One region of the Enterobacter sp. UPMP2061 genome, then DNA from elsewhere that is predicted to be linked to it. Evidence: predicted binding sites of a transcription regulator. Region 1 holds the regulator's gene; the other holds the start of a gene.
The links. The regulator CRP, encoded in region 1, controls carbon source genes, mostly activating them, when cyclic AMP is high. The targets are predictions, from matches to a motif close to ATGTGANNNNNNTCACAT.

Region 1 (4,180 bases):
GGTCAGCGTCTCCGGCGCTTCCAGAATGTTCGAATCCCCTGACTCGCCCGGCGCGTCATACTCCAGACGCTGCTGACAGCGCTGCAACGCAATTTCACACGACTGCAAATAGCGCTGCGCCAGATCCGTCGTCAGCATCGTGTGCTCCCGCGCCAGCGTCGTCATGGCATTGATGTGCTCGACGATAAACTGGCTGTGCGTGACCCACAGCTTCATGTCAGCCAGATAGTGCGCGTTAAAGCCCGGCTCCTGCATGGCCTGGTTAAGGGAGTTGAACAGGGCGTTATGCGCCTGGTTGACCTTCATGCGCTCGTAGGCCAGCGGAGAGGGCTGCGGGTCATCGCTCAGAATAAGACGAATGGCCTGCTGGTCAGCTTCGAGCGCGTCGTGGGCGTTCTGCCTGAGCAGCCCGCTTTGCCACTGCGGCCACAGCCAGACCATGCCGCCAAAGGCGATCAGGCAGCCAATTAGCGTATCGACCAGCCGGGCAATAATAAACTGTTCCCCGTTAAGCGTGAGCAGTTGCAGGGTATACACCGCCGTCACCGTAAAGCCCACCATCGCCCAGCCGTAGTTTTTGCGGATGATCAGGTAGCTCACCAGCGTGATTGCCAGCATACCGGCCAGGGTATAGCCTTCCGGCACGTGGAAGTGCAGCGTCACGCCCGCGATAATCAGCCCCGCCATCGTACCGCCCGCCCGATGCAGAATGCGCACCCGCGTGGCGCCATAGCCGTTCTGGGTGACAAACAGCACGGTCATTAAGATCCAGTAGGGTTTCGGCAGGTGCAGGGCCATTCCCATCAGGCTGGCGATGCTCAGCATCACACTGATCCGCGCGGCATTGCGCAGGGCGGAAGATTTCAGTGATAGATAGCTTTTGAGCGCGGGCAGCAGCGGCAGCCGTTTTTGCTTATCGGCCATCAGGTCCCGGGCATAAAGCGGGCGCTGGGTGCGTAACACCCGGGCGATGCGGCTGAAATGCCAGGCAGCAAATTGCCCGACCGGGTTATCCGCGTGCTGACGCGCAATCTTTTCCAGCGCGCCGAGCTGTTTGTCCATGTTAAAGCGCGTCGGATAGCGGTGATAGAGGATATCGTCAGCCAGCACCCGCAGGCGGGCTGCGACGGTCTGCGCGTTCCAGCGGATCACCGCTTCCGCATGGCTGCGCTCCACCAGCTTTTGCACCTCTTCCGGATTATGAAGGCTGACGGAGATATGCTCCTGCAAATCCAGCCCGACCTGGAAGGTTCGCAGCAGCCGCTTGTATTCATGATTTTTGTTGGCGGCAAGCATGTGCAACTGCTGATAGCACTGGCTGATCAGATCCACCACTTTTTGCTGGCGCGCCAGCAGCGGCGGCAGGGATTTTTCCGGGTCGGTATGTTGAGTGAGCAGGGTGTATTTTGCTTCACAGTATTCAGCAAGCTGCACGTAGAGCAGGCTCAGGGATTCGCGCAGCGGCTGTTCCCGCCACAGCCAGAACCAGAACCAGTTAAACAGCCCGTACCACAGCGTGCCGAGGGCGTAGATCAGCAATGGCTCCCACACCGGCATATTGCCCGCAAGGCTTAAGGTGAAGATGGCGGCAATCAGCGACGCGGGAAGCAGGCGGGCGTGCAGCGAGCTGATTTCGGCGGTGACGCCGAGCGTCATCGCCAGCACGGTCAGGATCAACGGCAGAGGAATGTCGCGGGCCAGTAAGAGTTGTACGGCAAGGCTACAGCCGGCAAACAGGCAGCCGCCAATAATCAGACGTTTAAAAAAGCGTTTATGCGGCGTATCCAGACCGGCAATGTTGCAGCAGGCGGGCACGAGGGAAAACAGCAGGCCTTGCTGAAGATGTCCGAGGATCAGGCCCACGGCCACGGGAAGACACAGCACCAGCGTTTGTCGTAGTGCGTAGTTAACTTCCGGGTGATAGATCAGCCTGCGCCACATGAGGAGTAGAGACAAAAACGGCGTGCCACCCTGCGGCGGCACGCCGTTTGACCGAAATTAACGGGTTCCGTAGACCACGATAGTTTTACCGTGGGCAGAGATCAGGTTCTGGTCTTCCAGCATCTTCAGGATACGGCCCACTGTTTCACGGGAGCAGCCGACGATCTGACCGATTTCCTGACGGGTAATTTTAATTTGCATACCGTCAGGGTGGGTCATGGCGTCTGGCTGTTTCGCCAGGTTCAACAGCGTCTGCGCGATACGACCGGTCACGTCCAGGAAGGCGAGGTTACCCACCTTCTCAGAGGTCACTTGCAGACGGCGTGCCATCTGGGAAGAAAGACGCATCAGGATGTCAGGGTTGACCTGAATCAGCTGACGGAATTTCTTGTAAGAAATTTCAGCCACTTCACATGCTGTTTTTGCACGAACCCAGGCGCTACGTTCCTGGCCTTCTTCAAACAGGCCCAGTTCACCGATAAAATCGCCCTGGTTCAGATAAGAAAGGATCATCTCTTTCCCTTCTTCATCTTTGATCAGCACGGCCACCGAGCCTTTAACGATGTAATACAACGTTTCCGCTTTTTCACCCTGGTGAATCAGCGTGCTCTTTGATGGGTACTTATGAATGTGGCAATGAGACAAGAACCATTCGAGAGTCGGGTCTGTTTGCGGTTTGCCAAGCACCATGCGCTGTTATCCTCTGTTATAAGCTGTCACCAGAGTCATAAGATGCATCCGGACTCTGGGGTTGCAATCGAATTCTTACCCATACCTGGGAAGTCGGCTGTCGTAACGTTTCGCAGCCAGTAAAGTTTGATGTCCTCTGCATACATGTGTAACGTCAATGTATTACTGTAGCATCCAGAGTGTTTTAGCATAGCTTTCGCCGCGTGTCTCCTGGTGTCTCGCTTCAGCATGACGCAGGTCGCCTTCCGTTGCGAGAAATGTAACGTACACGTAATCTGTCATAAAAAATGCAACGTTGGAGTGAGTGAATATGCAAGCGCGTGTGAAATGGGTTGAAGGGTTAACGTTCCTGGGCGAGTCTGCTTCTGGGCACCAGGTTTTGATGGATGGCAACTCCGGCGATAAAGCGCCAAGCCCAATGGAAATGGTGCTGATGGCGGCGGGGGGATGCAGCGCGATCGACGTGGTGTCGATCCTGCAAAAAGGCCGTCATGACGTGACCGATTGTGAAGTGAAGCTGACGTCAGAACGTCGCGAAGAGGCGCCACGCCTGTTCACGCATATTAATCTGCACTTTATCGTCACCGGCAAAGAACTGAAGGATGCGGCGGTCTCGCGTGCGGTTGACCTGTCTGCGGAGAAATACTGCTCTGTGGCGCTAATGCTGGAGAAAGCGGTAAAAATCACCCATTCGTATGAAGTGATCGCGGCTTAATTTTTTGGCGGGTGGCGCTGCGCTGACCCGCCCTACAAAAGCACGCCCGTAGGCCGGATAAGCGAAGCGCCATCCGGCAACAGGCGTCACGCGATCTGCTTTCCTTCCATCAGCCGCTGCACCAGCGGTGTCATGATCAGCTCCATTGCCAGCCCCATTTTTCCGCCCGGCACCACTAACGTATTCATGTGCGAAATAAACGAACCCTGTAGCATCGCCAGCAGCCAGGGGTAATCAATGCCTTCCAGGTTGCGGAAGTGGATCACCACAAAGCTCTCGTCCAGCGACGGGATGCTTTTTGCAGCGAACGGGTTGGAGGTGTCCACGGTGGGGACGCGCTGGAAGTTAATGTGGGTTCGGGAGAACTGCGGCGTCAGGAAGTTGATGTAATCTTCCATGGAGCGCACCACCGAGTCCATGACCGCCTCTCGCGAATGGCCGCGCTCGCTCATGTCACGCGTCAGCTTCTGGATCCACTCAAGGTTAACAATCGGCACCACCCCCACCAGCAAATCCACGTGGCGCGCCACGTCGTGCTGAGGCGTCACCACGCCGCCGTGCAATCCTTCGTAAAACAGCACGTCAGTCGGTTCCGGCAGCGGCTGCCAGGGCGTGAACGTGCCGGGGACCTGGTTCCAGGGCACGGCTTCATCGTAGGTGTGGAGATACTTGCGGGACTGCCCGGTACCGCTTTGCCCGTATTCACGGAAGGTTTGCTCCAGCAGGCCGAAGTCATTCGCCTCCGGGCCGAAGTAGCTGATGTGTTTACCCAGATCGCGCGCCTTGCGGATGGCCATATCCATCTCCGGGCGCGTGTAGCGGTGAAAGCTGTCG
Region 2 (4,180 bases), on a different contig from region 1:
GCTGCTGGAAAACACCCGCGCGGTCTTCGGCATCACGCTATAAATAAAGGGCCGGGCGGATCACCGTGATCTGCTGCCGTTCCAGGGCCTGCGCCAGCGGCTCGATGTCCTCCGGCGTGGCGCTCCGCCATCGCGCCGCCTCCCCGTAAACCCCATGAGCATGAAACGCGTTGATCCGCACAGGAACGTTCCCCAACGCGTGGATAAAAGCGGTCAGCGATGGCAGATGGTGCAGATAATCACACCGAGCGGGGATCACCATCAGGCGCAGCTCCGTCAGGCGATGACGATCGGCCAGCCAGCGGATGCTCTGCTTGATCTGCGTGTTTTCGCGCCCGGTCAGAAAACGGTGATGTTCATTGCCCCAGGCTTTCAGATCCACCATCGCGCCGTCAAACACCGGTAACAGCTTTTGCCAGCCGGTTTCGCTTAACAGGCCGTTGCTGTCCACCAGGCACGTCAGATGGCGCAGGGACGGATCGGCTTTGATCGCGGTGAACAGCGCAACCAAAAACGGCAGCTGCGTGGTGGCCTCACCCCCGCTGACGGTCACGCCCTCAATAAACGGCGCGGACGTGCGAACCCGGGAGAGGATCTCCTCGACGCTATAGCGCTGCGCCATCGGCGTCGCCTGCTGCTGACACAGGTGCAGACAGGTGTCGCACTGCTGACAGTGACTCTCCTGCCACCAGACGCGCCCGGCCTGAATTGCCAGCGCATCATGAGGACAGTGGGGAACACAGTCGCCGCAGTCGTTGCAGCGCCCTATCGTCCACGGGTTGTGGCAGGTTTTGCAGCGCAGGTTACAGCCCTGGAGGAACAACGCCAGGCGGCTGCCCGGCCCGTCCACGCAGGAGAAGGGTATGACCTGACTAACTAAAGCGCATCTGCTGTTCATGGCTTATCACGCGCGGCTGACGTTCCAGAATACGGGTATTGCGCGCGGCCTCCTCGCCGAGCCAGGTGGTGTTGGTGCGCGAGCCGGCCTCCCGGTATTTCTCCAGATCGGAGAGCCGCACCATATACCCGGTGACGCGCACCAGGTCGTTTCCGGCTACATTCGCGGTGAACTCACGCATACCGGCGTTGAACGCCCCCAGGCACAGCTGCACCACAGCCTGAGGATTGCGTTTAACCGTTTCCTCCAGGGTGAGAATATCGCTGATCCCCGAATGATAGTGTTTATGATGCGGCGCCACGGCCAGCAGGTGGCTGACAGGGTCCGGTTCGTCGCCGTACGGCAGACGTGCGCCCGGCGTGGTGTCAGAATCGGAACTGATCCCAGACTGGGCATGCAGCATCGCGCGGTGCTGCCAGCCGTGTTTCACCGGCGTGTTTTCAACAAACGCCGCAAGCTGTTCACTGATGCGGTAGCCCAGCGCATTGGCCTGTTCGTTCTTACCGTAACGTCCCGTAATGCCTGCTTTCTCGCACAGCACATTCACCGCTTCGGCCAGACCGTACATGCCAAACATCGGCACAAAGCGATCGGCATCAATCAGCCCCTCTTTCACCAGGAAGCTATTCTCAAAGAAGCCGGATTGTTCATATAGAAAATCGCAGCGCGCATTGATGATCGCGATTTGTTGTTGGCAGTAGTGGGGAAGGGTACGGGTGAAAAAGTCTTCCGGTGAGCGGCTGTGTTCCGCGATCGCTTTCAGGTTAAGGCGCACCAGCGTGCTGCCGCCGCCCGCCAGCGGCAGGGAGTTGTAACAGCTCACCACGCCATAGCGACCTTTTGTGAAAATTTTATCATTCACCGGGCCATTAGAAATATGCGGTTTACTACATTCACAAATGTTTTCCGCCACGCTCAGCAGCAGATCGCTGGGGGTTACATCCGGGTCGTAGATAAAGGTCAGGTTCGGCGCAACCTGCTTCAGTTCGGCATCCGCGCGAAGGATGGCTCGGGTGACAGGCGTATCCGCCGGGCCGATATTGGCATGCATAAACGCATCGGGCAGGGTTCTGTCCAGGTAACGCCAGAAACGTTTTATTCGGCTATCGATTTCATCCTGTGTTAGAATTTTAACATAGGGGCTGAGTATCTCATCGAGCTGGCCCAGATAGACCGGCATCGATGTGACGGACGGAACATGGTGATAAAGGATAGTGAGCAGCGAGAGGGCATCATCCAGATCTTTCGCCCCTTCCAGCTCCAGCCATTCTGAGCCGTTAGCCAGAAATTTAGCGTAGTCCGGCAGCACGTAGCGCGGTTTGTAAGGCGCATGGCCTTCGAACATGTCGCAGATGAATCCCTCGTCCAGCGCGGCCCGGGCCGCCTCTGGCAGAGCGGGATAGGGCAGATTGTTCTCTGCTTCCAGCGCCAGAAAATGACGTTTTTGTTCCGGGGTTAACACCGGGCTGGTCACAATGTGCTGGCAACGTTGTTGCAGGGCGTCGGGCATGTTCACTTCCTTGGTTGTTCTGCGGATGGTGAACGAATTGTAGGAAGCCAGCCTGGTGGCGCTTTTGATCAGACAGGGGATATCGCCGATTTAGTCAGCAATTAACGCACTAAAATTTGAAGAAGATCTCATTACAGTAATGCAAATTTGCACACAGTTTTCATTAACTGTGATGAATGTCGAAGTGTGGATGCGGGTGAATGTTAGAATACTCACAGACCCGCAAGGTAAAATTTATACGGCACTGCCGTTGGAGAATGTTATGACCGATTTAACTGCAAGCAGCCTGCGCGCGTTGAAACTGATGGACCTGACCACCCTGAACGATGACGACACCAATGAAAAAGTCATCGCCCTGTGCCATCAGGCGAAAACGCCAGTGGGTAACACCGCCGCCGTCTGTATCTACCCGCGCTTTATCCCGATTGCCCGCAAAACGCTGAAAGAGCAGGGCACGCCGGACGTGCGCATTGCCACCGTAACTAACTTCCCGCACGGCAATGACGATATCGAGATCGCGCTGGCAGAAACCCGCGCGGCGATTGCGTACGGCGCGGACGAAGTTGACGTGGTATTCCCGTACCGCGCGCTGATCGCCGGCAACGAGCAGGTCGGTTTTGACCTGGTGAAAGCCTGTAAAGACGCGTGTGCGGCGGCAAACGTGCTGCTTAAAGTGATCATCGAAACCGGCGAGCTGAAAGAAGAGGCGTTGATTCGTAAGGCGTCTGAAATCTCCATCAAAGCGGGCGCGGATTTCATTAAAACCTCTACCGGTAAAGTGCCGGTCAACGCTACTCCGGAAAGCGCACGCATCATGATGGAAGTCATCCGTGATATGGGCGTGTCCAAAACCGTTGGCTTCAAACCGGCGGGCGGCGTGCGTACCGCGGAAGACGCGCAGCAGTTCCTGGCGATTGCCGACGAGCTGTTCGGCGCCGACTGGGCTGATTCCCGCCACTACCGCTTCGGCGCGTCCAGCCTGCTGGCCAGCTTGCTGAAAGCGCTGGGTCACGGTGACGGTAAGAGCGCAAGCAGCTACTAAGTTGAATTGCCGGGTGGCGCTACGCTAACCCGGCCTACAGGAGCGTAGGGCGGGTCAACATATCCGCCGCCATTCACCCGATTCCGCATGGAGGTTACCGTGTTTCTCGCACAAGAAATTATTCGTAAAAAACGTGATGGTCATGCATTAAGCGACGAAGAAATCCGCTTTTTTATCAATGGCATTCGTGATAACACCATCTCTGAAGGGCAGATTGCGGCTCTGGCGATGACCATTTTCTTCCACGATATGTCGATGCCTGAGCGCGTGTCGCTGACCATGGCGATGCGAGATTCAGGAACCGTTCTGGACTGGAAAAGCCTCAACCTTAACGGCCCAATTGTGGACAAACACTCCACCGGCGGCGTGGGCGACGTGACGTCTCTGATGCTCGGCCCAATGGTGGCGGCCTGTGGCGGTTACATCCCGATGATTTCCGGGCGCGGCCTGGGTCATACCGGCGGTACGCTCGACAAACTGGAAGCCATTCCGGGCTTCGATATCTTCCCGGATGACAACCGCTTCCGCGACATTATTAAAGACGTTGGCGTGGCGATTATCGGCCAGACCAGCTCTCTTGCTCCGGCTGACAAGCGTTTCTACGCGACGCGTGACATTACCGCGACCGTAGACTCCATCCCGCTGATCACCGCCTCTATCCTTGCCAAAAAACTGGCGGAAGGTCTGGATGCGCTGGTGATGGATGTGAAAGTGGGCAGCGGCGCGTTTA

Region 2: deoC (deoxyribose-phosphate aldolase) is a predicted target of CRP. The motif match lies at 2,523-2,540, and genes of this name have one in related genera.

Annotation. Positions count from the first base shown of each region.
Region 1 covers NZ_JBSKJP010000008.1:22,153-26,332, reverse strand. Annotated here, with positions in the region: gene ACWKXX_RS15565 (YccS/YhfK family putative transporter) at 1-1,941, opposite strand, end outside; gene crp (cAMP-activated global transcriptional regulator CRP) at 1,999-2,631, opposite strand; gene ACWKXX_RS15555 (OsmC family protein) at 2,942-3,346, shown strand; gene ACWKXX_RS15550 (phosphoribulokinase) at 3,433-4,180, opposite strand, start outside.
Region 2 covers NZ_JBSKJP010000018.1:30,907-35,086, reverse strand. Annotated here, with positions in the region: gene ACWKXX_RS21425 (TatD family hydrolase) at 1-43, shown strand, start outside; gene ACWKXX_RS21420 (YjjW family glycine radical enzyme activase) at 38-898, opposite strand; gene ACWKXX_RS21415 (YjjI family glycine radical enzyme) at 873-2,408, opposite strand; gene deoC (deoxyribose-phosphate aldolase) at 2,671-3,450, shown strand; gene deoA (thymidine phosphorylase) at 3,550-4,180, shown strand, end outside.